Regions from separate parts of the Clostridium sp. CM042 genome, predicted to be linked through region 4. Evidence: riboswitches for the same ligand, from Rfam matches in the RefSeq annotation. Region 4 holds a riboswitch; each other region holds the start of a gene.
What was found. A riboswitch is a leader RNA that binds a small molecule or an ion and turns the genes downstream of it on or off. The one in region 4 is predicted to bind S-adenosylmethionine.
Positions count from the first base shown of each region.

Region 1: it holds a riboswitch for S-adenosylmethionine, as region 4 does, so the genes downstream of both, metA (homoserine O-acetyltransferase MetA) here and ACWJJ7_RS09520 (O-acetylhomoserine aminocarboxypropyltransferase/cysteine synthase family protein) in region 4, are expected to answer to the same signal.
Region 2: it holds a riboswitch for S-adenosylmethionine, as region 4 does, so the genes downstream of both, metK (methionine adenosyltransferase) here and ACWJJ7_RS09520 (O-acetylhomoserine aminocarboxypropyltransferase/cysteine synthase family protein) in region 4, are expected to answer to the same signal.
Region 3: it holds a riboswitch for S-adenosylmethionine, as region 4 does, so the genes downstream of both, ACWJJ7_RS13665 (methionine ABC transporter ATP-binding protein) here and ACWJJ7_RS09520 (O-acetylhomoserine aminocarboxypropyltransferase/cysteine synthase family protein) in region 4, are expected to answer to the same signal.

Region 1 is NZ_CM143646.1:1,844,412-1,852,019, reverse strand. It holds gene ACWJJ7_RS08695 (L-lactate MFS transporter) at 1-897, shown strand, start outside; gene thiT (energy-coupled thiamine transporter ThiT) at 1,100-1,741, opposite strand; TPP riboswitch at 1,829-1,933, opposite strand; gene ACWJJ7_RS08685 (polysaccharide deacetylase family protein) at 2,275-3,138, shown strand; gene metA (homoserine O-acetyltransferase MetA) at 3,181-4,098, opposite strand; SAM riboswitch class I at 4,211-4,322, opposite strand; gene yjeM (glutamate/gamma-aminobutyrate family transporter YjeM) at 4,718-6,247, opposite strand; gene ybaK (Cys-tRNA(Pro) deacylase) at 6,481-6,951, shown strand; gene ACWJJ7_RS08665 (sugar O-acetyltransferase) at 7,039-7,593, opposite strand.
Region 2 is NZ_CM143646.1:2,172,019-2,179,626, reverse strand. It holds gene spoIIID (sporulation transcriptional regulator SpoIIID) at 1-46, shown strand, start outside; gene mreB (rod shape-determining protein MreB) at 173-1,207, shown strand; gene yyaC (spore protease YyaC) at 1,313-1,867, opposite strand; tRNA gene ACWJJ7_RS10265 (tRNA-Thr) at 2,219-2,293, shown strand; tRNA gene ACWJJ7_RS10260 (tRNA-Tyr) at 2,299-2,383, shown strand; tRNA gene ACWJJ7_RS10255 (tRNA-Val) at 2,426-2,501, shown strand; tRNA gene ACWJJ7_RS10250 (tRNA-Thr) at 2,534-2,608, shown strand; tRNA gene ACWJJ7_RS10245 (tRNA-Tyr) at 2,614-2,698, shown strand; SAM riboswitch class I at 2,800-2,902, shown strand; gene metK (methionine adenosyltransferase) at 2,989-4,164, shown strand; gene recD2 (SF1B family DNA helicase RecD2) at 4,368-6,599, shown strand; gene ACWJJ7_RS10230 (hypothetical protein) at 6,645-7,608, shown strand, end outside.
Region 3 is NZ_CM143646.1:2,842,145-2,849,752, forward strand. It holds gene glmS (glutamine--fructose-6-phosphate transaminase (isomerizing)) at 1-1,420, shown strand, start outside; gene ACWJJ7_RS13660 (transglycosylase domain-containing protein) at 1,799-4,261, opposite strand; SAM riboswitch class I at 4,818-4,937, shown strand; SAM riboswitch class I at 5,031-5,135, shown strand; gene ACWJJ7_RS13665 (methionine ABC transporter ATP-binding protein) at 5,255-6,244, shown strand; gene ACWJJ7_RS13670 (methionine ABC transporter permease) at 6,287-6,931, shown strand; gene ACWJJ7_RS13675 (MetQ/NlpA family ABC transporter substrate-binding protein) at 6,982-7,608, shown strand, end outside.
Region 4 is NZ_CM143646.1:2,010,633-2,018,240, reverse strand. It holds gene ACWJJ7_RS09530 (zinc ribbon domain-containing protein YjdM) at 1-108, shown strand, start outside; gene ACWJJ7_RS09525 (homoserine dehydrogenase) at 208-1,497, opposite strand; gene ACWJJ7_RS09520 (O-acetylhomoserine aminocarboxypropyltransferase/cysteine synthase family protein) at 1,613-2,899, opposite strand; SAM riboswitch class I at 3,012-3,123, opposite strand; SAM riboswitch class I at 3,258-3,368, opposite strand; gene ACWJJ7_RS09515 (permease prefix domain 1-containing protein) at 3,445-4,413, opposite strand; gene ACWJJ7_RS09510 (PadR family transcriptional regulator) at 4,415-4,744, opposite strand; gene ACWJJ7_RS09505 (hypothetical protein) at 5,041-6,060, shown strand; gene ACWJJ7_RS09500 (ABC transporter ATP-binding protein) at 6,084-6,971, shown strand; gene ACWJJ7_RS09495 (hypothetical protein) at 6,975-7,608, shown strand, end outside.

The sequences.
Region 1 (7,608 bases), 170 kb from region 4:
ACTGTAACATATGGGGTAATAATTGGCGCTGGCGTAGGTATAGCATATGGAGCTCCGATGACGGTAGTAGCAAAATGGTTTCCAGAAAAAAAAGGCTTAGTAGTAGGTATTGTATTAATAGGATTTGGTTTGTCACCACTTATAACAGCTCCACTTGCAAGAAATTTAATAGAAAGTTATGGAATAACAAAAGCTTTCCTTATATTAGGTGTATCTTTTGGGGTAATAATACCTTTGCTTTCGTATCCATTTAGATATCCGTCTGAGGTGGAAAGTAAAAGTCTTGAAACAACTTCAAGCACAAAAATTCATATGAATGGTACGAATACTGCTAAAATGATTAAATCAAAAAACTTTAAAGGGCTATATGTAAATTTTATGATTGGATCAATGATTGGACTAATGTTAATTGGAATGACAAGTAATGTTGGTGTAGAACTAATAAAGCTATCCCCCAAAACAGTAGCTTTATTAATGATCGTATTTGCAGTTTTTAATGGAATAGGTAGACCTATATTTGGATTGATTACGGATAAGTACTCGTCTAAAAATGCCATGCTAATTTCTTACGCACTAATTATTATTGCAGCATTATTAATGCTAGTGGCAAATGAAGGTAGTTTAGCATTATTTAGTATAGCGTTTTCGATATTTTGGTTTAATCTTGGAGGATGGTTAGCTATAGCGCCTACTTCAACTATTGATATGTATGGAACAAAACATTATAGTGAGAATTATGGTGTTGTGTTTACGGCATATGGTATAGGAGCCATTATCGGGGTGTTAGTTTCGGGACTTCTAATGGATATCCTTGCGAATTATAATTATATCTTTTATTTTATAATTGGTTTATGTATTATGGGTATTCTTTCATCTCAAAGAATGATTAAAACATAATCTAACACAATTGCTGATTTTAGTGGGCTAGAGTTAAGAAATGAGTGATAGTAATTTCAAAGTTATTATATTTAATGCTACGTAATATTATATTACGTAGCATTAAATATAATACAGTAAACTTCATGATGAACAGAATAATGTATTAGTATAATTTTTGGTTGAAGAAAAACCTGAAGTAGGTAGTAGATATATTTTGAGGTTAATTTAGAACTTTGGTTATAGCTAACTTTGATAATCGTTTTAAAGGTAGAAGTCCAATAATTACACAGGTGATAATGGTTTCCACACTTAGGTATGAACCGTTATATAAAAGGGAGTATAAATAAACAGAAGTTCCCTTTGGAGCATAGCTTCCGAAGAACACTACTCCAGATATGAAATGGCATGCAAATCTAGCTAGCATTGCTACGACTACGCCAATAAGTATGCCCTTAGTATCACGTGATCTAAAGTAACCAACTATTCCAATAGCCATAAAAGGAAGCGGATAATCAAATAGTACTTGCACTGGATGGAGTGCGAAGGGCTCTACTAAAAAATTAATAATTCCGAATAAAAAACCTGTTAAAAAACCAACTTCAGGACCATAAAATAAAGATGCAAGTATGATTGGAACCATGCTTCCAGCAGTAATTCTACCACCTTGTGGTAATTTTAGAATTGTAATAAACTGCAATACAGTAGATAATGCAAGAGATATACCAACTAAAGTTATCATCTGCGTAGTAAATTTAATTTTCCTAACTTTCAAAACTGCAAAGATTAATAAGAGAACTCCCAATAGTGCAAAAAGATTAATGGGAGTTTTTGTAATTTCAGCGATTCTTTCGTTAAAAGTCATTTTATAGCCTCCATGTATTGTGCTACAGAAGTATTATGGTAAAAACAAAAAAAACTATATTCACAAAAGGAATATAGTTAATGTACTTATACATCATAACCGCTTTCCTCCGCTGGTATTATCCAGATCAGGTATAAGGGTCAATGAATTAAATATTCATATCTCAGCCATTAGGCACCCCTAGCACATATATTATTATTATTATCATTTAATTATATAGCAATATATTATATTTTACAACCGGTTTTAAATATTTAATATATAAGCCTTATGCATAGCCTATCAATTATTGTAGTGAGGGAAGCAGTTAATTTTAAATTTACAAATCGGAGGGGGAAATAATAAAATAAAGAAAATACCGGAAAAGATTGATTTTATAATCTGGATGGTATAAAGTTAATAAATGTAAGGTGATCAATTTAGCATTAGGGTTACAAAATACCCAGGGAATTTATTATTAAGGGGTTTTGTATTAGGTGATCAAGATTAAAAAATAATATGTGTTTCCAAAAAATACATACAAGGAGGTTATTATGAGAAAAAAAATATTTTTAATATTTACACTCATTATTTTAATGTCTCTTTTAGGCTGTTCAAGATCTAAGACTGCTACAATAAAAAAAACTGCCCCAGTTATACCAAGCACTGTAGTTGAACCCATTAAACCGGCTGAACCAGCTCAAACCTCTTCGATACCCGCTTTTGACAAGACTGCTGTTATGAAGGCTTCAGGAAAGAGCGTTCCAGTTTTAATGTACCACTCAATTGCTTACGAAAAAGATAATCCTATCCGTCTTCCTGCTAAAAAATTAGAGGAGCAATTTAAATATTTAAAAGATAATGGTTATTACACTATTACACTTACTGATTTATATGATTATCTTATTAAGGATATACCAATACCTGAAAAATCTGTAGTTCTTACTTTTGATGATGGGTATGAAGATAATTATACGGATATGTTCCCTGTTTTGAAAAAATATAATTTTAAAGCAACAATTTTTGTTATTACTGCTAGCATTGATAAAAGTCCTAACTATTTGACTTCTAAACAACTTGTAGAGATGGAGAAATATGGAGTAGAAATAGGAAGTCATACCGTAAAGCATGAAAATTTAAAAGAGATGCCTAAGGATAAACAACTAGAAACTTTAGTTAAATCTAAAAAAGATTTAGAAAAAATATTAAATAAACAAATAAAATTCTTTTCCTACCCTTATGGCGGATACAGCAAAACTTCAATTGAGGCCGTGCGCGAAGCTGGTTACACAATGGCTTTCAGCACTGACGGCAGATGGTCTTCCAAAAATGACGGTATACTTTCATTACATAGAGTATATATAAGTTCATTCCATGATAGGGAAGAATTTAAAAAACGAATTTCTAATACAAATTAAAAGTCGGGTCCCTAAGTTACTAGGGGCCCGCTTTTATATATGTTATTCTAGGTACACCAAATTGTAAGGTGTCTCCTGATAAACATAATAATTTAACCAGTTTAAAAAAAGCAAACTTGAGTGACCTCTCCATTTTACGATAGGCGTTTTTAATGGATCGTCTTTTGGATAATAATTTTCTGGAACATTTATATTTAATCCGTTTGCTATATCCCTGTCATATTCGTTTTTTAACGTTAATGGATCATACTCTGAATGCCCGGTTATAAAAATTTGGCGTCCCTTTTTTGCTGATACAATGTAAATTCCTGATTCCTCAGATTCTGATAAAATTTCAAGCTCATCTATTTTATCAATATCAACTTTTCTTATTTCAGTATGTCTTGAATGTGGAACATAAAATTCATCGTCAAATCCACTCAAAAGTTTAACATTTTGTTTTGTTATTTTATGTTTAAATACTCCAAATACTTTACTATCAAGTTTATGTTTTTGCACTCCGTAATGATAATGAAGTCCTGCTTGAGCACCCCAACAAATATGTAAGGTAGAGTATACATTGTGAACACTCCATTCCATAATTTTTTTTAGTTCATCCCAGTAATCCACTTCTTCAAAGGGAACACTTTCAATTGGGGCTCCCGTTATTATCATTCCATCAAATTTAGAATTCTTTATTTCTTCAAAAGTATTATAAAATTTAATTAAATGTTCCTGCGATATATTTTTACATGCATGGCTTGCTGGGTGAAGAAGAACTATATCAATCTGTAGTGGAGAGTTCCCAAGGAGTCTTAAAATTTGCGTTTCAGTATCGATTTTTGTTGGCATAAGGTTTAAAATCACAATTTTTAAAGGCCGAATATCTTGGTGAAATGAACAGTGCTCTGTAATAGTAAAAATGTTCTCTTTATTTAAAGTTTTAAATGCTGGGAGATTGTCAGGTATTTTTATTGGCATTTACATCCTCCTTGTAATAAGGCATTTTCTAAAAAAAAGCTGCTTTCCTATAAGGAAAGCAGCATGATTAACTTTAATAAACAATAAAATTGTATCATAAAATTTGCTATCGTCCTTATCTTTCAGATTTTATAATCTGATGGAATTGACACCATTGCACTCCACTTAAGAATGCTGGTTGTCGGGCATCATCGGGCCAGTCCCTCTGCCGCTCTGGATAAGTTGTATTCAGTTGTTATTGCTTAGTATATTACTCATAAAAGTAATTGTCAATAGTTAAAAATGTCTTAATTTTATTTTTGACAATATTGCACATATGTGTTACTATTGCTACCGTCCATCGTAGGGTATATAGATAATTATATGCTTGATAAGATGGTTGGATAAAGCCAACTGCCTTATCCAGCATTTTTTTATTTTAGGAGGAAGTCAGTTGGAACTATCATTTGTATATTCTACATGAAATCAGGTAAATGGAATAATAATAATAATAATAATAATAATAATAATATTATTTGTTGAGGAAATTATTTGATTTTAATGTGAAAATTAAAAAGATGATTTCTGTCAATAATACAGAAATCATCTTTTTAATTCAGCATAGACTTATTTAAAATTCTTATTTACAAATGGTATGTTTTTTATTCAAATATTTTTTTTCATAGCTGCTATACATTACCCAGGCGACAGCCGCAAAGAATATTGGACCAGCTATACTCCAAAGTGTTATAGCTAATTTTCCTTCCAGTGCTGGTTGTATTATTGAGAAGAAATTTGCAAAGCCAACAGTGAACATAACTATTATTGTCCATATTAAAGCACTCTTGTCGGTTTTGAATATTTCAAAAGGCTTGATAATATCTTTATTTTTCTTAAATGGTGCAAAAGCAAAAGCTATAAACATGTATGGAAGAGTCATAGCTACGTTTGTCATTGCTACTAACACAACGAAAAAACCAGACATATTCTCTCCACCAAAGGATACAAGAGCAATCATAACACAAACTATTACAGCTTGAATCCACATAGCCCTTTGAGGCATTCCGTTTTTCATTTCTGCCATTTTTCCAGGCCATAATTTAGCTGGAGTACCTTCAATTAATTGTTTTAGTGGTGAAAACATTAATGTAAAGAATGCACCGGCTAAAGCTAAGAACATTGAAATTCCAACGAATCTAGCTACTCCATGCGCCATAGCCATGCTCGTTGCTTCGCTTGCACCGAATGCACTACCAAGAGAATATCCTAGGTTGCTCATTACCACATAACCAACATTACCTAAGTGAACGCCGTTGCCAGTCATAACCTTTGACCAGTTAGTAAATATACCAACAAGGAATATTCCAAGTGCGTATCCAACTGAGATAATAATTGCTGAAATAACAACACCCTTAGGGAAGTTTTTTTCAGCATTTTCTGTTTCGTCAACTAGTCCTCCGACAACTTCGATACCACCATAAGCAAATATAGCAAATACTACGAAAGCAAATGATGAAATCATATTTCCGCTATAAGCAGGATCTGGCGAAGATATGAATGAATTAAGCCCAACTATTGGCTGAGCTAACTGGCCATGATTTCCTATAAGGACTAGTAGTGATCCGACTAATAAGACTACGTTTAACAATGCAACTGCAGTGCCACCTAGTGAAGTTACCTTCTTAATTTTATCTAATCCCTTAGTTGATATAACTGTAACAAATATTATCCAAAGTATTCCAAGTAGTCCGAGAGTTTTAGGGCCAGTTAATCCAGTTATTCCAAATAAGGCCCAAGTCTGTGTTGTATCTTTACCAAATATTGCATTTGATATTGGGACCCATACTCCTGATGCAACGTTAACCATCCAGATTACATAAGATGCGTACCACATAAACGTTGCCATAAAAGCAAATTTGGCTCCCACTGATTTTTCCATCCATGAGTAGATTCCACCTTTTTCGTCCTTGAAAGCTGCACCAAACTCAGCTAGCATGAAAGCAAAAGGAATAAAAAATGTTATTCCTGATAAGATATACCATGGTATGGCAGCATATCCCATTTTATAAAATGATCTGGGGATGTTGTTAAAGCCATAAACTGAAGTGAAAATCATTAAAACTAATGATACCAATGTTAAATGTTTAGTATTTTTAACTTTTTCTGACATGTTTTTTCCCCCTTTAATGTAGACGATTTAATTTACTTTACTAATATCATTATATAACAATTTCCAGAAAATTCAATGGCAAAAAAATAAATTTCAGTTAATAATTAGGAATTAGTAGAATGTATACTATAGTGCTTAGGTAAATAGTGCATAAGGTAAGAAAAGAGGATATAATAAAGGAAGCTTTGAAACTATCGTTTTATTGTAAATCCATTTAAATAAAGGGGAAAATGATGATAAAAACAAATGCTATGCGAATTTTAGATAAAGTGAATGTAGAATACAATGTTATAACTTATGATATCAAAGATGATAAAATAGATGGAGTGTCTGTGGCAAATAAGATAGGTAGAGATGAAAAGTATGTCTATAAAACTTTAGTGACACATGGAATTTCTAAAAATATTTATGTAATTGTAATTCCAGTTAGAGAAGAAATAGACTTTAAGAAAGTAGCTAAAGTAACTAACGAGAAAAGAATAGAAATGTTAGATTTAAAGGATCTTCAAAAGGTTACAGGATATGTTAGAGGGGGGTGTTCCCCTATAGGTATGAAGAAACAGTATAAAACATTTATTGATAAAAGTGCTCTCGAAATAGAAACGATAATTGTAAGTGCTGGAAAAATAGGAGTTCAAATAGAAATTAACGCAAATTTATTAAAGAATATTGTGGAGGGTGAGTTTGCTTTTTTAGTAAAGTAAACTAACAATTATTCCATGATGAATTAAGTGAAGCACCTCAATTATCGCTGAACCAAGCGCTATGATTTATTAAGTAACTTTTATTAATTAAACAATATTTTTTATTATTCTACAAGGGTTTCCAACAGCGATAACATTAGCTGGAATATTTTTTGTAACCACGCTACCAGAACCTATTACGCTATTATCTCCAATAGTTACACCAGGATTTATTATAGATCCACCGCCAATCCATACATTATTTCCTATAGTTACAGCTTTTGTATAATCAGCATTTTTGGGCCTTAATTTGGGATCAATCAAATGAGTTGCAGTAAATATGCTTACATTAGGAGCACATAATACATCATGTCCAATTTTTACAAGCCCATCATCTAAAATCAAAAAATTAAAATTGGCATAGAAATTTTCTCCAATTTCAATATTAGTGCCATAATCACAATGAAGGGGAGGTTCTATTTCAAAATTCTCTCCTATTTTTCCAAATAGTTTTTTAATAATATTTATTCGCTGGATTGTTTCCTCGGGGTCAGTATTATTATATAATTTTGTAAGATGTCTAGCTTTATTTCTTAAGAGCACTAAATCTTTATCATAGGCATTATATATTTCACCATTTAGCATCTTTTGTTTTTCACTCATTTTATACACTCCTTA
Region 2 (7,608 bases), 160 kb from region 4:
AGGTGGAAGAGCAACTAAATTGAAATACAAAGAAGCACAAGGATAAAAACATTCGAAGCTAAAAACTATAAAAAAATTTTAAAATTAAAAAAGGGTTTTCTTATAGCTTTATAGAATAGAGTTTAGTATAATTTAAATATTGAATATACTAAAGAGCAGGAGTGGTTTTGAAATGTTTTTTTTTAGAGTGGGTACAGAAATGGGAATAGATTTGGGTACATCTACAGTGCTTGTATATATTAAAGGAAAAGGTGTTATATTAAAAGAACCTTCTGTTGTTGCCATAGATAGAAATAATAATAGGGTATTGGCAGTAGGAAAAGAAGCAAGGCAAATGATAGGAAGAACACCAGGCAATATTGTGGCAATACGTCCTATGAGGGACGGTGTTATTTCGGATTATGATATAACTGAAAAAATGTTAAATCATTTTATAAAGAAGGCTTGTGGAAAAAGAAGGCTATCTTCTCCAAAAGTTGTAATATGTGTACCTTGCGAAGCAACGGAAGTAGAAAGAAGAGCGGTAGAAGATGCAGGTAGAAATGCTGGAGCTAAGAAAGTCCAACTTATAGAAGAACCACTAGCAGCGGCAATCGGAGCAGGACTTGATATTACTAGAGCAAGTGGTAATATGGTTATTGACATTGGTGGAGGTACAACTGATATTGCAGTTATTTCTTTAGGAGGCATGGTTGTACGTGAATCAGTTAAGGTAGCTGGTGATAAGTTTGATGAAGAGATTATAAAATATATCAGAAAAAAACATAAATTAATGATTGGTGAGAGGACTGCAGAGGATTTAAAAATAAACATAGGTTGTGCTTATAAACAAGAAGAAGAGACAAGCATGGAGATAAGAGGAAGAGATTTAATTACAGGTCTTCCTAAGAATTTAGAAGTATCATCAGACGAAATGAGAGAAGCTTTAAAAGAGACGGTATCTTTAATAGCAGGATGTGCACATTCCGTATTAGAAAAAACTCCACCTGAACTTTCAGCAGATATAGCTGATAAAGGTATAGTTATGACTGGTGGAGGTGCATTGTTAAAAGGCTTAGGTAAGCTCGTACAAGAGGTTACTAAAGTACCGGTATATCTAGCGGAGGATCCGGTTTCATGCGTAGCACTCGGAACAGGTAAAGTATTGGATTATATGGATAAGTTAGATAATTCGTTCAATGGAAGAGAATTATACTTAACAGAATAAAAAGTATAAACAAGCTATAAAAATAAGCAATACAATTATTAGTTTAATTGTATTGCTTATTTTTATATTATATGAAATTTCTGAATTAAAATCGTGGATAATTATTTAAACAGGACTTAAATTATTTTCTTCATTGTTAAGGGAGTACAAATAATATGAATGCAAAAGAGATCTGCTTAAAACATTAGCAATTTCCATTACCAAACTCAATCTTATGTTTCTATTAGTAAACAATTCACTGTCATCACTTGAATCTACTATACCTATTAATGAAACATTGCCTACCTTAGGAAGGGTTTTCCCTACACCTTTGCCAGGATGAATTGGATAATTTCTAGCTTGGAGTTCTCCAATGTTTGAAATGTCTCCTAAACAAGCATCTACACCTATTATAGTACAATTTGGGTGCAAAGCATTTATTTTAGATAATTTACTATCTATGTTTAAGGCATGAATTGGATTATCTATAGTGCCATATACAGGTAATGGAAAGGAACTATTTTTTAAAAGTGTACCAACTAAAGGACCTAGACAATCACCTATACATCTATCGGTACCTATGCAAACAACTAAAGTATTTTTGTCAATATAGTCTTTTAGAAAATTAGAAAGTGTATAGTATGCTAAAGGATCTTTATAATGGATTTTAGCTTTACTCAAGAAATATACCTCCTTGTATTGCGCTGGGAAAAATAATTAGTTTCCTATGAATAATTTATATGAATAAATCCCGCGTATTATTATAATAAAAGAATAAAAAAATGATTAATAGAAAATAATACATATGTATATTAATTATATAAAGGAAAACCAAATAAAAAATATAATGAATTATTTGTGGGGAATAGTAAGTTGTATCAATGCTTAATATTGAGCAAATATGCGAATAATATAGTTATGTAGAGGAGAAGTCGTTTATTAAAAGAAAATAGACTTGAAATTAATTAATTAAAGTTGTATAATAATTCTTGTCGACACGGTAAAACGGCAAAATGATAAAAAATATAATATGCTGGCATGGCTCAACGGTAGAGCAGCTGACTTGTAATCAGCAGGTTGTAGGTTCAATTCCTATTGCCAGCTCCATAAGTGGAGGAGTTCCCGAGTGGCCAAAGGGGGCAGACTGTAAATCTGTTACGTAATGTTTCGATGGTTCGAATCCGTCCTCCTCCACCATTTATAATGATTTACAATAAATTATGGTTTACAATAAATTATGGGAGCATAGCTCAGCTGGGAGAGCATCTGCCTTACAAGCAGAGGGTCACAGGTTCGAACCCTGTTGTTCCCACCATAATAATCTCTTTAAAATAGAATAAAATGCATGCTGGCATGGCTCAACGGTAGAGCAGCTGACTTGTAATCAGCAGGTTGTAGGTTCAATTCCTATTGCCAGCTCCATATATGGAGGAGTTCCCGAGTGGCCAAAGGGGGCAGACTGTAAATCTGTTACGTAATGTTTCGATGGTTCGAATCCGTCCTCCTCCACCAAAAGACATCTATAGATGTCTTTTTTATTTTTAGGAGAGTTTAGATTTTGTTGACACTATAGAATGCATGTGGTATTATGATTAAAACTTAATAATTGATAACTCTTATCAAGAGAGGTGGAGGGAAAAAGGCCCTATGAAACCCGGCAACCGGTGCAATGCACCATGGTGCCAATTCCTGCAGTTATAATCTGCAAGATAAGGGAGATGGTTAAATCACCTCTTCTTATATTTGGAAGAGGTTTTATTTTTTTACAAGGAAATTCCAGAGCAGTAGAAAGGAGAATTATAATGAAAAGACTATTTACATCAGAATCTGTTACAGAAGGACATCCAGACAAAATTTGTGATCAAATTTCAGATGCAGTACTCGATGCTATTTTAGAACAAGATCCTTATGCTAGAGTTGCTTGTGAAACAGCAGTTACTACAGGAATGGTTTTAGTTATGGGAGAGATAACAACTAATTGTTATGTAGATGTTCCTAAAGTTGTTAGGAATACCATTGAAGGCATAGGATATACTAGAGCAAAATATGGTTTTGATGCTAGTACATGTGCAGTACTTACATCTATTAATGAACAATCGCCAGATATAGCTATGGGAGTTGATGAGGCCTTAGAATCTAAATCAGGTGAGGTTGATAAGGTTGACTCAATAGGTGCTGGTGATCAAGGCATGATGTTTGGGTTTGCAACCAATGAGACACCGGAGTACATGCCACTACCGATTGCTATGGCTCACAGATTAGCAAGGAAATTAAGCGAAGTAAGAAAAAATGGCACATTAGATTACTTAAGACCAGATGGAAAGACTCAAGTTACTGTAGAGTATGAAGATAATAAGCCAGTAAGAATAGATACTATTGTTATTTCAACTCAACATGCAGAAGAAGTAATTCATGATCAAATTGAAAATGATTTAAAAGAGTATGTAATAAAACCTGTAGTTCCAAGTGGATTATTAGATGAAAATACTAAATATTATATAAATCCTACAGGTAGATTTGTAATTGGAGGACCGCAAGGAGACTCTGGTTTAACAGGAAGAAAAATAATAGTAGATACTTATGGTGGATATGGAAGACATGGCGGTGGAGCATTCTCAGGAAAAGATGCGACAAAAGTTGATAGATCTGCTGCATATGCTGCAAGATGGGTTGCTAAAAATTTAGTTGCTGCAGGAGTTTCAGATAAATTGGAAATTCAGTTAGCTTATGCTATAGGTGTAGCTAAACCGGTGTCTATAGAGGTTGAAACTTTCGGAACAGGAAAAATCGCCGATGATAAAATAGTTCAAATAGTTGAAAAAGTATTTGATTTAAGGCCAGCTGTAATTATAAGAGAATTAGAACTAAGAAGACCTGTTTATAAACAAGTAGCTGCCTATGGACATTTTGGAAGAATTGATTTAGATCTTTCATGGGAAAAACTAAACAAGGTTGATGAAATAAAAAAGTACGTATAATATAAAAAAAGGGATAACAATTATTAATTGTTATCCCTTTTTAGTGCATGTGATTATTAAGCAGTATTTTGATAAAACCTAAGATAGGGGTATACTGAACATAAGAGATGTAAAATACATATGATATAATAACATTAATAATAATATTATTGTTAATAATATTATTAATGTTATTATATGAATTTATAAATAGGAGAGATTTTATGCCGGAAATACAAGGGATAATCGAAGATGTAGTATTTCATAATGAAGAAAATGGATATATAATTGCTCATTTGAATGATAATAAAAAGCAGATAACTGTGGTAGGCATTGTGCCATATATAAGTGAAGGGCAGAACCTGAAATTAACGGGGGAATGGGTTACTCATCCTCAATTTGGCAAGCAATTTAGAATAATACAATGTGAGGAAATAATACCTAGTTCACTTGAAGGTATAGAAAAATATTTAGCTTCAGGAGTTATTCAAGGAATTGGACCAATAACTGCTAAAAAAATTGTACAGCACTTTGGTGAAAACACCATGAATATATTAGATAATGAAATTGAAAGATTAAAAGAGATTGATGGTGTAGGACAAAAAAAGATTCAATTAATTTTTGAATCATATTCTAAGCAACGAGAAGTTAAAAACATAATGATATTTCTTCAAACATATGGAGTAACACCTAACCAATGTGTGAAAATTTATAAAAAATATGGAGGAGACTCTATAAAGGTAGTGCAGGATAATCCTTATGTGTTAACTGAAACCATTTCTGGGGTAGGATTTAAAATTGCGGATAAGATAGCACAAAGTTTAGGCATCGACAAAGAGTCGCCTTTTAGAATACAAAGTGGAATTAATTATGTGGTAAATGAATTTTGTGCTATGGGAAATACTTATATGCCCTTAAACAAATTATACAAAGAATCTAAAAATATTCTTGGGGTTACGGCTGAAGAAATTGAGAAAAATGTTTATGATAATGTATTGCAGGGGAAATTGAAAGTTGAAAATATTGATGAAGAAGACTGTGTTTTCACTATGCCTTTCTATTATTGTGAATTAGCTATTACTAAAAAAATTATAACATTATCTATAGAAAAGTATGACGAATTAGAAATAGACATAGAAGAAAAGATTAATGACTTCGAAGAAGAAAAAAACATAAAATTTGCAACGTCTCAAAAGACAGCTATTTGTGGTGCTGCAGAAAATAGTATTGAAATTATAACTGGAGGTCCAGGTACTGGCAAAACTACTATAATTAATTGCATTATAGAGGTATTTGAAGAAGCGGGAATGAAAGTTTATATGGCTGCGCCCACCGGAAGGGCCGCCAAGAGAATGACAGAGGCTACTGGTCGCGAAGCCAAAACCATACATAGGTTATTAGAACTTGGAGTAGGCAGAGATGATGGGTCGCAGTTCTCTAGAAGTGAGGAATCACCTTTAGATTGTGATGTGCTAATTATTGATGAAGCATCTATGATAGACATAATGCTTATGAATAGTTTATTAAAAGCTATCAGCGTAGGAACTAGACTTATAATCGTTGGTGATGTTGACCAATTGCCATCTGTCGGACCGGGTAATGTACTAAGAGATATTATTGACAGTAAATGTGTTAAAGTAGTTAAGCTTAAGGAGATTTTTAGGCAAGCACAAGAAAGTATGATTATTGTGAATGCTCATAAAATTAACAATGGCGAGATGCCTATTTTAAATAAAAAGGATAAAGATTTTTATTTTATTGAAAATAATGAGCCAGAGAAAATCTTAGACAGTATAATTGCTTTAATTAATACCAGATTGCCGAAATTTAACAAAGAGTGGGATAAGATGAAGAACATTCAAATACTCTCTCCTATGAGAAAAGGGGTATTGGGTATAGAAAATCTAAATGGAAAGCTTCAGCAAATATTAAACCCTAAATCTAAGTATAAAAAGGAAAAGGAATATAGGAATACTATATTTAGGGTAGGCGACAAGGTTATGCAAATTAAAAATAATTACTCTATAAAATGGAAAAAAATTAATGCAAAAGCCGAAGATGGAGTGGGGATTTTTAATGGTGATGTAGGGTATGTTGAAGATATTGATGAAGATAATGAAAATGTTATTGTGATTTTTGATGATGACAAACGGGTAGAATATGAAGGTGTATATTTAGATGAACTAGCCTTAGCGTATGCTATTACAATACATAAAAGTCAAGGTAGTGAGTTTGAAGTTGTAATTATGCCTATGTTTATGGGTCCCCCACTTTTAATGAACAGAAATTTACTTTATACAGGGATAACTAGAGCAAAGAATATGGTTGTTTTAGTGGGAGCAATAAAAGCTGTTAATTTCATGAAAGATAACAACAGAAGTTTCGAACGGTATTCTGCTTTGGGCTGGAGAATAAGGCAAATAGTAGTTACAAATGTGGACCATGATGAAAACTAGATTGATTTGTTTAGAACAAATATTAAATTGCAAAGGAGATTTTACATGCTTTTCTACGCAAAATTAAACCTTAGTAAAGAAAAAGATGAAATTAGCAAAGAAATTTTAAAATGTTCTTTAAACGGAAAAAAAAGAATTGATGTTGTATCTATGTTTTACAACTCCTCTGATATATTGTTAGAAACTATAATTGCATATGTTAATGAAAAGAAAAATATATTGTATATAACTAATGAAAACCAGAGGAGTATTGATATTATTTACTTCATAAATAAATTTAGTAATTTAGGTCAATATGTATATTCACCTGAAACGAATTATGGCAGTGTGAATGAGTATTTACATATATGCAATCATGGAAATGCGTTAAAACTCCAAGAAAAATTTGATTTGATTATTTATAATGATATTAGGAGTTTTCCTAAATACACTAGGCAACAAATAAAAAAAGTATTATTAAGAATGTGTAAAACAAATGGTGTAGCTATAGCCTATTCTGTAGAGAATGTTTTAAGCGAGGGCACACCAATAATGTTTCCGTTAAAAAACAATAATATTCCGATTATAGAGCCTAGAATCATAACTACAAGAATAAATCTTAGTATGGATATACCTTTGGTTGTTTATCAATATTTGAATTGGTCAATTATATCTAATAGAAAGGTAATAATATTTACACCAGATGAGGAAAAAACTATAGCGGTCTTTGAGTATCTAAGTAATTTCAAAGAAAAGTTAAGTGAAAATATATTTTTATTTATTAGTAAGAAAAGCGATGCTAATATTAAAGTAAAGTTCATGAATGAAGAGGAGGGTATAATAGTCACTAATGACTTTGAAGAAAGTTACCTAGAATTTCATTCAATTGATGTTATAGTTTATTTTGCTGATAATATTAAATATAATCATAAGCAGCTATTATATTTATCAAGTAAGGTTGGGAGATATGAAAGTATACAAAGGGGAGAGGCTATATTTCTAGCTAATGTTGAAACTGTGCAAATGGATA
Region 3 (7,608 bases), 830 kb from region 4:
CTTTGATGGAAATATTGTTGAAGCGGTAATGAAGGCTACTACTAAAATGGAAGGTAGCTATGCAATAGCGGTAATATCAAGTGATGAACCAGATAAATTAGTGGCAGTAAGAAAAGATAGTCCGTTAATAGTAGGTATTGGCGAAGATGAATTTTTTGTAGCTTCAGATATACCAGCAGTATTAAATCACACAAGAGAAGTATATTTATTGGAAGATAACGAATTTGTTGTAATTTCAAGTGATGGAATAAAGCTTATTAATGCAGAAAACGAAGTTATAGATAAAGAAGTGTTCCATGTAACTTGGGATGCAGAAGCTGCTGAAAAAGGTGGATATGAGCACTTTATGCTAAAAGAAATCCATGAACAGCCAAAGGCAATCAGAGATACAATGACATCAAGAGTAGTTCTAGGAGAGCCAATATCTCTAGATAAAATAACTATAACTAAAGAGCAAATTCAAAATTTAAATAAAATATATATAGTAGCATGTGGAACTGCATACCATGCAGGAGTTGTAGGTAAATATGTTATAGAAAAACTTGCAAGAATACCAGTTGAATTAGATATAGCTTCTGAGTTTAAATATAGAGATCCAATAATGGACGAAAACACATTGATGATAGTTATTAGTCAATCAGGAGAAACTGCAGACACTATGTCCGCTTTAAGGCTTGCAAAGTCAAAAGGTGCTAGAGTTATAGCAGTAACTAATGTAGTCGGTAGCGCAGCTTCAAGAGAAGCAGACGACGTACTATACACTTGGGCTGGACCAGAAATAGCAGTTGCATCTACTAAAGCTTATGTAACTCAGCTTATAGCAATGTATATAATAGCATTATTCTTTGCTCAGAATAACGAAACATTAAGCACAGATGAAATAGAAGAAATTAAAGCAGCTATGCTGGAGCTTCCAGAAAAGGCAGAGCAGGTGCTTAAAAATAAGGAAACTGTTCAAAAATTCACAGCAAAAACTTATATGCACAAAGATATGTTCTTTATAGGACGTGGACTTGACTATGCAGTTGCAATGGAAGGTTCATTAAAGCTTAAAGAAATATCTTATATTCATTCAGATGCCTATGCAGCAGGAGAGTTAAAGCATGGTCCTATAGCGCTTATGGAAGAAGGGACTATAGTTATAGCACTAGCTACTCAAGAAGAGTTATTTGATAAGATGGTAAGTAATATAAAAGAAGTAGCTACTAGAGGAGCAAAAGTATTTGCTTTTGCGCCAGTTGGACACACTGAAATTGAAAAATCAGTTTATTCCGTAACTTATATACCAAAAGTAATGGATATATTAGCACCAGTAATTTCAGTAATTCCACTACAATTATTATCTTACTACATGGCAATCCAAAAGGGATGCGATGTTGATAAGCCAAGAAATCTTGCAAAATCAGTAACGGTGGAATAATATAAAATAGATGGTATTCATGTGTATTCAAACAATGAATATTGTCCCAAAAATGAAGGAGTGAGAGGGTAACTCCCCGCACTCCTTTATTTTTTTATTACTCCGGGCCTCCACACGCAGATTATTATCAACGGTATGCTTAAATATAGTGTTAAAAAAAGAGGGTAAGTATTTAAAAATACTTACCCTCTTTTAAATGAAATATTGTTATTGTTTAACGACATTTCAGAAGGAAGTCTCCCACTTCTATAGATGGGAGTTACATACTCTAAAAAACAGAAAACTTAAGTGAGAGTATAAATATCCTTCTGAAGTCGTTAATTCATCTTCTTCGAAGATGTGCAGCTCCGCAGGAGATGATTTAACGTTCGTGCTGGGTTATTGTGTAGGGGCTGGTGTTTGTTCTTTTGCTGCTGCGTCTTCAGCTGCTTTGTCTGCAGCCGCTTTGTCTGCAGCTGCTTTGTCTGCAGCTGCTTTGTCTGCAGCTGCTTTGTCTGCAGCTGCTTTGTCTGCAGCTGCTTTGTCTGCAGCTTCGTTTGCGGCAGCTTCGTTTGCGGCAGCTTCGTCAGCAGCTACTTTGTCTGCTGCTGCTTTTGCAGCATCATCGCTTGCTTTTTTTGCAGCATCATCGCTTGCCTTTTTTGCAGCATCATCGCTTGCTTTTTTTGCAGCATCATCGCTTGCCTTTTTTGCAGCATCATCGCTTGCTTTTTTTGCGGCATCATCACTTGGTTTTTCTATGACTTTCTTTTCAGTTTTTATTTTACCATTTTCATTTAATTTGATATATAGAGTATCCATTAATACTCCGTTCCTATCAATTACTGTATTAGGACGAGTAAAGTCCTTTTGTTCTAGACCTTGGTGTAGATACTCCATATATTCTTTCCATATCTGACCGGGTTCATTAGCTCCATACATGTTTTGCGGCGTCGGAGTATCATCTCCTACCCATACAGATGTTGTATAATAAGGTGTATATCCTACAAACCAAGCGTCTTTTGATTGATCTGTAGTTCCTGTTTTACCTGCAGTAAAAGGATAGTTACTAAGGGCTAAATTTGAATGACTTCGACTTTCTGTTAGCACACCCTTTAAAGTATCTGTCATAAGATAAGAAGCTCCACTATCATATACTTTAGTTTGTGTATGTTTATTTTCAAATAATACCTCATTAATTACTGTATTGGTAATTTTACGTACATTAGTCGGGCTTACGAATACACCGTTTCTTGCGAGGGCTGAATAACCTGAAGCCATTTCAACGGAAGTAACACCCTTTGTAAAACCACCTATAGCGATTATAGGGTAAATATCTTGAGGAGTTATATATTTAAATTCCATGTTTTGTAAATATTTCAATGAATTCTTTACGCCCATTTCGTCCACTAATCTAACAGGGATAGTGTTTATAGATATCTCAACTGCATATCTTAAAGATACAGACCCTCTGTATTTAAAATCAACATTAGCGGGACCATTATCAAATGCTGCGTCTGTATATTCACTAGCGGGAATGTATCCTTTTTCAAATGCAGGGGTATATGCAAGTAATGGCTTTATAGCGGAACCTGGCTGTCTTACACCTAAGAAGGCTCTGTTAAAGGTGTTACCATCTTGGCTTCTACCGCCAACTATAGCTACTACTTCACCAGTACTATTATCTATAGTAACGCTTGCACCTTGCTTTTTATATAAACCTGTTTTGTCATCTGTGCTTGTATATTGCTCTAAATGACTATCTACTACACTTTGTAATTTTTCTTGTTTTGTAGTATCAATAGATGTATCTATCCTATATCTTCCACTAAGAAGTTGTTTTTCTTTATTCTCATATTCATCATTATATTTAGTGAAATAAGCTTTTCTATCCTTATCATTACTAAAAGAATATTTAGAAACAAAACCATCTTGCTCCATTAACTTTAAGGTTGCATTGTGAACAGCATATTGAATATCGTAACTCATAGGTTCAGGTGCTGTATGAGGTTTAATATTTAATTTGATAACTTCTGCTTTTGCTGTATCAAAATCATTTTGTGAAATTTGTTCTAAGCTTAGCATTTTATCTAAAACTAAGTCTCTCCTCTTTATAGCATTGTCCAGATGCGTCACGGGGTTATAAATAGATGGATTATTAGGTATTGAAATAAGCATAGCTATTTGAGATATACTTAAATCCTTATTATTCTTTTGAAAGTAAAATTGTGAAGCACTTTCAATACTATAACATCCATTGCCGAAGTTTATGTTATTTATATAAAATTCCAATATTTGCTCTTTTGAATATCTTTCTTCTAATTTCTGAGCTATAACAGACTCTTCTAATTTTCTCGATAAGGTTACGTCAAATGTAAGGAATACATTTCTTGCAAGTTGTTGCGTTATTGTTGAACCACCTTGTATGATATTGCCCTTGGATTTTATATATACCCAGGCAGCTCTCCTTATACCTTTATAATCTATACCACCATGTTCATAAAACCTTTGGTCTTCTATTGAAGTAATAGCTTTGCCTACATAGGGATTTAAGTCTGCTTCTTTTGTGTAATAATATGTATTGGTCTTAAATTCTTTTAATAGTTTACCATTAGTATCATAAAATTGTGTTGGTTTTCGGGTATTAAAAGCGGTTTCGTTTATGGTTTGTGCTATATTGTTAGCATCTTTTATAGTTGCCTCTATTTTAGCCCCATATTTAATATAACCATATCCTAAAGTTATCGTAGCTGATACGAAAATTATTGCAGAAAATATCAATAAACCTTTAACGATTTTTTTCCAAAGTTTCTTTTTAACCGGTTCTATTTTTACGGTTTCTACATTTTTATTCTTATCCATTAATATCTCCTCCTTTTTTTTATTATACAAAAAAATGTCCAGGGTTAGTCCTGGATGACCATGCTTCATATATACGCAAGGGGGGGGTCTTACTTGGTCGCCATAAGTATTATCCTATTTTTAGGTCTATATTCAATTGTTATTATGTGATAATTAAAGTGAATATTACTAAAATTGTAATGCTAGGTCACATAAAAGAGATCTTATGGGTCTCTTTTATACTATTAAAAAAGTGCTTATTTTATGTGTGTATAGTATAATTATTTTACAATTTTATCAATAACACCATGGTATATGATTTACTTTCTATAGGTGTTAATTATTTCTTATTGGCATTTCAAACGTTAGCCATACAATGTATCCATCCTCCTAGAACAATATAATTATTACAATATATTATAACATAAATAATGTAACATGAATATTTATGTTATATATAAAGTATTAACAAAATATATATTTTGATGAAACATCATTATTAAAAAATATAAATAAAAACTTCTTTACATAACATTCATATAGTGATATTATAAATCTAATTTAATAAATCAGTTAATTCTCATCAAGAGAGATAGAGGGACCGGCCCGATGACATCTCGGCAACCATCAGACGTTATTGTCTGAATAGGTGCTAAATCCTGCGCTAATTTCATTGTAACTTAGCGGAAGATGAGAGAGGTGTCTTTGTAATTTTATACCTCTTTCATCATTATATAATGATGAAAGAGGTTTTTGTTTTTATTGTAAATTGAAAGTAAAATTTAATAGTGTCTTATCAAGAGAGGTGGAGGGACTGGCCCTATGAAACCCGACAACCAGTATCATTATTATGATACATGGTGTTAATTCCTGCAGCATTGCTGCAAGATAAGAATAAGTTTGGCAATAGAGCCCAAGTTTATTCTTGGTCTCTATTTTTTTTTAGAGCAATGTTTAAATAAAGTATCAAAAGGTAAAGATGAATTATAAGAAATGAAAAGGAGAAGGGATATCATGATTAAAGTTAGAGGTGTAAGTAAAAGTTTTTCAGGGGTGAAAGTGTTAAATGATATTTCTTTTACAGTAGAGGAAGGTGATATTTATGGGGTTATTGGTCATAGTGGAGCTGGTAAATCCACTTTGCTTAGATGCTTTAATGGGCTTGAAACCTATGATACAGGTACTATTAATATAATGGAAAAAGGGGTAAAACAGCTAAGTCAAAAGGAACTTCGAGAGTTTAGGAAAAATGTTGGCATAATATTTCAAAGTTTTAATCTTATTAATAGTAAAAATGTTTTTGAAAATATAGCATTTCCACTAGAAATATGGGGAAACGATAAAAATTTTATTAAAAAAAGAGTAGATAGTTTAATAGAGTTAGTAGGACTAAAGGATAAAGTAAACACCAATGTAAAACAACTTAGCGGAGGTCAGAAGCAAAGAGTTGGAATCGCAAGAGCGCTTTCACTTAATCCGAAAATATTACTTTGTGATGAAGCCACCTCTGCACTAGACCCTAAAACTACAAAATCCATATTAGGGCTTTTAAGAGATATCAATAACAAATTTAATATAACAATTATTGTAGTTACTCATCAGATGGAAGTGGTAAAAGAAATTTGTAATAAATTTATTCTTTTAGAAGGAGGGGAAATTAAAAGCCAAGGCATTACCGATGAACTATTTATTAGGCCAACAAAGGAAATGCAAACACTTATGGGAGAGGAAGAATTACTGCCTAGTACGGGATATAACATTAAAATATTTTTTACAAAGGAAATTACTCAGAGTTGTCTTATAACATCAATTGCCAGGGAGTTAAATATTGATTTTTCAATAGTATGGGGAAGGCTTGAAAAATTTAGGGATAACGTAATGGGAAGTCTTATAATAAATGCGAGTGAGGATAATAAGGAAAAGATATTAAACTATTTAGATGAAAAATCAATAGCGTGGGAAATAAATGATTGTTTAATGCAGAATGATGGATATATCAATTAATAACTGTTATCTACTTAAGAGGAATACAAAGGGGGAGTATAAATGCTATTTAAAGAAATTTTATTACCTGCACTAATAGACACAATATATATGGTAACAGTATCCACGGTTTTTACAGTTATTATAGGATTTATTTCAGCAGTGGGATTAATTATAACTGGTCCTAAAGGTTTAAGGTCAAACACTTTAATTTACAAAGGATTAAATTTAGTAATAAATATACTTAGGTCTTTTCCCTTTATTATATTAATGATATCTATATTTCCTTTAACTAAGTTTATAGTTGGAACAACCATAGGTACGAATGCAGCTATAGTTCCTCTAACGCTTGGTGCAGCACCTTTTGCTGCAAGAATAATAGAATCTGCACTTTTAGAAGTAGATTATGGAATTATTGAAGCCGCTAAATCTTTTGGTGCAAAAACCTATCAAATTATATTTAAGGTTATGCTAAAAGAGGCAATGCCCTCTATAGTTCTTGGAGTTACGTTAACAATAATAAACATTATAGGTTACTCAGCTATGGCTGGAACAATTGGTGGAGGGGGACTTGGAGATGTAGCCGTAAAATATGGTTACTATAGATTTAAGTCAGATATCATGATATACACTGTAATTATATTAATCGCAGTTGTGCAAATCATTCAAGCCTTAGGAAATATATTGTACAGAAAAATGATTAAATAAATTTTGAATTATAAAAATATTAAAAGAAAAATAAGAGGGGGAAATTAAAAATGAAAAAAATACTAAGCATATTATTAACAGTAGTTGTGATTTTTACACTGAGTGGATGTGGAGCAAAAAAAGAGGTGGCTGTAACTGAGAAAAAAATCATTAAGGTAGGTGCATCACCGGTGCCTCATAAAGAAATATTAGAGGCTATAAAGCCAATTCTCGCAAAAGAGGGATATACTCTTGAAATAGTAGAATTTACTGACTATGTGGCACCAAACACTGCACTAGCCGAGGGACAATTAGATGCTAATTTCTTTCAACATATACCTTATTTGCAATCCTTTAGTAAAGAAAAGGGAGTGGACCTAGACTATACTGTAAAGGTTCATCTTGAACCTATGGGCGTGTACTCTAATAAATATAAAAAGCTCAGTGATTTAAAAGATGGAGCTAAAATAGCTATTCCAAGTGATCCTACAAATGGAGCAAGAGCACTTAGAGTGCTTGAGAAGGAAGGGCTATTAAAACTAAAAAGTGGAGATCTTATTTCTAAACTTGATATTACTGAAAATAAAAAGAATTTTAAAATAACTGAATTAGAGGCTCCCCAACTTCCAAGGATTTTAAAAGATGTGGATGCAGCGGTTATAAATTCAAATTTTGCAATAGAAGCCAATTTAAATCCG
Region 4 (7,608 bases):
ACAAAAGTAAAAAATATACGTTTGGTTGATGGAGATCATAATATTGATTGCAAAATTGATGGGTTTGGAGCTATGGAATTAAAATCTGAATTTGTTAAAAAGGTATAAATTAAGTTTTAATGTAATATAATCGAAATAGTGAACTTCACCCCATTGAATGGACACAACTAAAAAAGAGTTGTAAAATTCATTTGATAGGGTGTTTTTTTATATAAATGATTCTATTCTTATTATACTTTCTATTTTGTTGACATTTTCTAGCTCTTTTATTTTTTCTAATGAATTTCCTATGTTTTTTTCTGAACTTTTATGTGTAATAAATCCTAGTGGTCCATGATCATCGTGCCTTACATCTCCAGTAACGGACATAATGCTAACATTGTTTTGCCCAAATATTTTCGCTATATCTCCTAAAACGCCTGCTGTATCTTTAACATTAAGTCTAATATAGAATTCTGATTCATTTTCTTCTGATTTTTTTACTTGTTTGAAATCATCTTTGTCATTTAGGCCCAATAAGTCAGAAGGTTTTACATTGTTTCTTAATATGGATATTATATCACCTACAACTGCACTTCCAGTTGGTAAATCTCCAGCTCCTTTTCCATATAGCATTAACTCTCCAACTGCATTTCCTTTTATCATAATAGCATTAAATGCATCGGCTACATTTGCCATTGGGTGGTTCGATGGGATTAGGGTTGGATGTACCCTTAGCTCTAATTTGTTATTTTCTTCTTTAGCTATTGCTAAAAGTTTTATTGTATAACCAAGTTTTTTAGCATATTCGATATCTATGTCACTAATACTTCTTATTCCTTCTCTATAAATACAATCATGATCTATCTTAGTTCCAAATGCTAGAGAAGACATTATTGCAAGCTTATATACAGCATCAAAGCCATCAACATCAGAGGTTGGATCTGCTTCAGCATAACCCTTTTCTTGAGCCTCTTTTAGTGCCTCATCAAAGCTAATTCCATCCATTGTCATTTTGCTTAATATGTAATTAGTTGTTCCATTTATAATTCCAATTATTTGCTCAATCCTATTGGCTGTAAGGCTCTCATTAATTTCACGTATTATTGGAATCCCACCAGCTACACTTGCTTCATAATAAAATAATACGTTTTCTTTCTCTGCCGTTTTAAATAACTCTTCACTACAGTTTGCAATAACTAATTTGTTAGCAGTTACAATGTGTTTTTTAGCTTTCATTGCGCGTATCATGTACTCCTTAGATTCTTTTCTTCCACCAATAAGTTCAACCACAATTTTTATGCTTTCATCATTTATAATATCATCAACATTATCTGTTAATATTTCCTTAGATATAATAATATCTCTTTTTTTATTTATATCTTTTACGAGTATTTTAGCGACCTCTATTTCATAATTTGAACGTTTCATTATTTCTTTTCTATTTTCGTGAAGTATCTTCCATACACCTGTCCCAACATTTCCAAAACCTAAAATTGCTATTTTCACCTTTTTCATATTAATTTTCCTTTCTAAACTTTAAAGTTATTCCTCCGTCACCGAAGGTGATGGAGGAATATAGTTAGGAACAAGTCCTTAGTTTGAAACCAACTGCCAAAGAACCATTAACTTTTTATTGAACTGATTTTTCTAGAGCTTGCGTCAAATCGTATATAATATCATCGATACCCTCAACGCCAATTGAAAGTCTTATCAAATCTGGAGTAACTCCAGCAGATTTTTGCTCCTCTGCGTTAAGCTCTGCATGAGTTGTACTTGAGGGGTGAATTACTAGAGATTTTGCATCTGCAACATTTGCAAGTAGTGAGAATAATTCTACACTATTAATAAATTTCTTTCCAGCTTTAAGACCGCCTTTTATTCCGAAAGTGAATATTGATCCTGCTCCCTTTGGTAGGTATTTTTCAGCTAATTCTTTATATTTGTTTCCTTCAAGTTCAGGATAATTCACCCATGAAACATTTGGATTCTTACTCAAAAATTCAACAACTTTCCTAGCGTTTGTTACATGTCTCTCAACTCTTAACGATAATGATTCCAAACCTTGAAGAAATAAAAATGCACTTTGAGGGCTAAGCGTCGCACCAGTGTTTCTTAAAAGTTGAACTCTAGCCTTTAAAGCAAATGCTGGAGCACCTAAATTAGCATATACTATTCCATTATAACTTTTATCTGGAGTTGTAAAATCAGGGAATTTACCGCTTGCTGCCCAATCAAATTTACCAGCATCAACTATAATTCCACCAATAGTAGTTCCATGTCCTCCAATGAACTTTGTTGCTGAATGAATAATTACATCTGCACCATACTCAATTGGACGACAAAGGAAGGGAGTTGCAAAGGTATTATCAATAATAAGGGGTATTTTATTTTCATGAGCAATATTCGCTACTGCTTCTATATCTAGAACATTTATTTTTGGGTTTCCCATTGTTTCGGCATAAAGTGCTTTTGTTTTATTCGAGATAGCTTTTCTAAAATTTTCAGGATCATCTGGATCAACAAATGTTACGTTAATTCCGAGTTTTCTAAGAGTAACATTAAATAGTTCATAAGTACCACCATATAGAGTGCTTGCAGCTACTATTTCATCACCTGAATTTGCTACATTAAGTATTGCATAGAATGTTGCAGCTATTCCTGAAGCTGTAGCAAGTCCTGCTACTCCGCCTTCAAGAGCGGCTACTCTTTTTTCAAAAACGTCTGTAGTTGGGTTCATTATTCTTGAATATATATTTCCTTCTTCTTTTAATTGAAATAAATTTGCTGCATGATCTGCATTTTTAAAAACATAAGATGATGTTTGATAAATTGGAACTGCTCTTGATCCTGTAGTAGGGTCTGGAACCTGCCCTGCATGTACCTGTAATGTTTCAAAACTTAATTTTCGCTCGCTCATATTAATTTCTCCTTTTATAATTATTTTTCTAAATAAAAGCTGCTCTCCTATAAGGAAAGCAGCATGATTAACTTTAATAAACAATAAAATTGTATCATAAAATTCGCTATCGTCCTTATCTTTCAGATTTTATAATCTGATGGAATTGACACCATTGCACTCTTTTTAAGAATGCTGGTTGTCGGGCATCATCGGGCCAGTCCCTCTGCCGCTCTGGATAAGTTGTATTCAGTTGTTAGTATTTAGTACATTATTTATTTAGATTTTTGGAAAAGAAAAAAAAGCTACTTTCCTATAAGGAAAGTAGCAATAGTTAACTTTAATAAACAATAAAATTGTATAATAAAATTTGCTAACATCCTTATCTTTCAGATTTTACAATCTGCAGGAATTGACACCACTACATTCGAATAAGAATGCTGGTTGTCGGGCTTCATCGGACCAGTTCCTCTGCCACTCTGGATAAGTTGTATTCGGTTATTAGTATTTAGTATATTACTCATAAAAACAATTGTCAATACTTTTTTTAAAAAGATAAAGATATTTTAATTATGACCTTTTATAATACTATAAGCTGCACTGAACATACCAAATAAAATGCCTGTAATCGGGAATATAATCCAATTAATGTGCCATAAATTAAAAAGTAATCCACTGACAAGGAAGACACAGACTGCTAATGGCCATACGATAGCAGCAACTGCACCAATAACTTTATTAGCTTCGGTTTTTTCTTTTGAAAACTCACCAATGTGTAAAAGTATACTAAAACTCTGCTTAATATTTCCAAAATATATGAAGATGAAAACGGCAATAGTAACCATCATAAGTAAAACAACTACTCCATAGCTAGATGCATTGTCGCCAAAAGCGGATGATACGAAAAGTGTAACTGGTGATATGATAAATATGCATACACCTGTTATTACAGATACCATATATGTTGATGAAAAAGCATTATATTTTTGCTCTATAATTGCTTTTACATTAAGAGGTAAATCAAAACCACTTTGTAGATATTTGTATTTTTCGAGCTTCATACCAGAGTAAATGAATAAGGCTACAGCGGGTACAAGTAGAATAAACAGTGCAATAATACCAAACATATCGCTGAAATCTTTTGAAATACCTTTACCGATAATGCCATTATCTACGAGAGTGGTAATTAATATTAATATAGCCGTTGCTACAATACATAAAGAAACACCAATACCCAACAATAAGCCAGATTTCTTTTTTGCAGCCATAAAATTATCTGCTTCTTCTTGTGTAATGGTTTTAAGTATAACATCATCTTTCGTGTACTCAATTCCAAGTTCATCAATTAATTCATCAATATTGCCAAATTCTGAAATTACAATACCAATAGCCTCATTTTCCGATTTTCCATTATTTTTATGTTCGTTATATTTTTCTTCCATGTTCCATAATAAATCATTTTTTAATTTAACCGTCTGGTTTGTTTTTGGTAGGACTTTAAACATATTATCTAAATAACTTTTTATAGTTTCCATTCTAATCCCTCTCCCTAATAAATTTATTAATAACTTCTTTCGTTAAGAGCCATTCTTCACATTTCTCTTTATAGTAGGTTAGACCTACGGGGGTAATTCTATAATATGTGCGTCTTTTACCAAAGGTTTCATCTTTATAGAAAGATTCGATATAGCCGTTCTTCTCAAGACGGTTGAATGCCGAATAGAGTGTGGTCTCTTTCATAACGTACTTCTCCTCTGATAATTTCTTAATATTTTTTGATATTTCATATCCGTAGGATTCGCCATCTTGAAGCATAAAAAGAATAATTGTATCATTATATCCTCGAATTACATCGCTGCTTATCAAATTATATCCTCCTTTGATTTTACTGCATCTGTAGTACTTTGTCTGTCGTAGTAATTTAAGAATAACACAATTACTACGACAGGTAAAGTATTTTTTGAAACTTGCCCAGTAATAGTCGTTGCTTTTATTTGTTTTTACAATCAATGACATAATAAAAAAATGTAAGGTTTATTTAAGGTTAATGTTATCAAGAGATAAGATTAGCCTTATATAATGTACTTATAGCAAGATAACACTTTATGATTGTTATTTACCGAAGGAAAATATTTACTTAAAGGAATACAAGGAGGTACAAAATGATATATTGGGAACTTAAAAAAATGTTCAAATCGAAAACTGGAATAATTGTAGTAGCAATATTTATTTTACTTTGCGGAGCAATGGCGTTTATAAAACCAGAAATGGAAACACAGAAATCACATAGAAATCAGCAATATGAATTAATTAAAGATACAAGAAAAGCAGAGGTAATTGCACAAGAGAAATTAGATGCAAAAATAGGGACAATAAAGGAAGCCGCAAATAATCAGCAGAAGGATGACTTTAGTAAAGGTATAAAAGAAATATCCGCTAAAAAGCTAAAAAGTATGGAAGGCACCATGTATAAAGAAGTTAGTTTCTGGAAGGTATTTGATTATAGAGCAACCAATACTTTTATGGCATTCTGTATGGCGGTAATTCTAATTATAGTTTGCTGTAATACATATACGGATGAAATTGTTTCTACAGTAGAAAATTTGATTCTTACATCAAAAAACAAAAATAGGGCTTTATATTCAAAATTGGGACTTGGAATATTAATACCAACAGTTCTATATGGAGGATATCTAGCAATTCAATTCATAGTGACAGTGATTCAATATGGCATGCCCATAAATGGGAAGCTACAAGCAATAAGAATAATAGATAATCCCATTTTAGTAAGGGATGCATATACTATAATTCAATTTATAGCAGTTAAGATAGGCGTAATGTTATTAATACTAGTTGTTTTAGGTGTGATTGCATGTTTATGTTCATTTATAACAAAAAGCTCAATAGCATCAACGAGTGGGTTTTTGGTTTTTGTTATTATTGGAAAAGTGTTAACTATGGTAAGTGTAATTCCAAGTAATGTTGGAATGGTATTAAATAATATTAATTTCGTAAATTTACTATTCTTTTTTCAGGGGTTTGCTGGGGCATATTATGGAAATGTAAAATTCTTTGGTATTAACTTTGACTTAATAAATCTTTGCCTTGGAATACTGGCGGTGACTATAGTGGCAGCAATTACATTAAGCATAGTATCATTTAAAAAAATATTAGTAAGATAATCAAAATTATAGGAGGAATAATTATGAACAAGCTTGAAATAAAAAATTTAACAAAAACCTTTGGAAAAAAGAATGCAAATAATAATATAACACTTACTTTAGAAAATGGTGTATATGGACTTCTAGGACCAAACGGAGCGGGTAAAACTACATTAATGAAACAAATAGTAACATTAACAAGACCTACTAGTGGAGAAATTATTTATAATGAAAAAAGTATTTATGATAAAGAGGATGAGTACCGAAATATTATTGGATATCTACCACAAGAATTTGGTGCATATAAAAATTTTACCGCAAAACAATTTTTGAAATACGTGGCTGCATTAAAGGGAATAGACAAAAATAAAGCCTGTGAAAAAATTGATGAATTACTAAACCTTGTTGGTTTATATGAGGTTAGAAATAAGGCGGTTGGTAAGTTTTCAGGTGGTATGAAAAGAAGAGTTGGAATTGCACAAGTATTATTAAATGATCCTAAAATAGTTGTACTTGATGAACCAACAGCGGGTCTTGATCCACAAGAAAGAGCAAGATTTAGAAATCTTATAGCTGATATGTCTAAGGAAAAAATAATAATACTTTCAACTCATATTATTTCAGATATAGAATCAGTAGCAAGAGAGACTATAATGATTAAAAATGGTAGCGTTATAATAAAAGGAAATCACAAAGATATATTAACTGGCATGAATGGAAAAGTATATAAGATTACAACGAATAAAGAAAATGAAGTTATGGATATACAAAGAGATTATAAAGTAGTTAACCTTCAAAGGGGTGCAGATGTTACAGAGCTCAGAGTAGTAAGCGATAAAATGCCTTTATATGCATCAGCGCAAAGCATAGAACCAAGATTCGAAGATGTATATATGTTTTACTTTGATTTAGAAAATACTAAGGAGGTGTAGCTTGTGGGAACTCTTATAAAATCAGAAATAAGGAAAATGTTATTTAAAAAGAGCATCATAATAACTTGGATTGTTTTACTTTTATTTAGTAGAATTTTAATTAGGGCAGATACAGGTGCAAAGGTTTGGGCAGATGTCTTTAGTAAAATCCCAGGAATCGTACCACTGATAGGATTGATAACCTTTATGATAATTTCAGCTGCATATACTCTTGAATATAGTTCTAATATGAATGAACTTATAAATACGACCCAAAATGGAAAGAAAAAGGTTGTAATGGCAAAAGGGATTGGGGCTGGCATAGCAACATCAATAGTTAATCTATCAATAGTACTTACAATATGTATAGATGGATTAATAAAATCTAATTTTAAAGGGCTAGATTTACCATTAAAAAAACTTTGGTATTTTGGAAATAGTGATTCAAACATAACTGTATTGCAAATGATGATTATACTTATAATAACAGTTATAATAGGTTCATTCTTTTTCTCACAATTAGGATTGTATCTATCAGCAATAAGTAAATCAGCTTCTATACCCTTTATTTTTGGAGGGTTACTTATGGGATTGCCATTTGTATTAGAAGGATTTGTAAATGCAAAATATCTTGGGGTAACTCCACTTTTCGGAATGA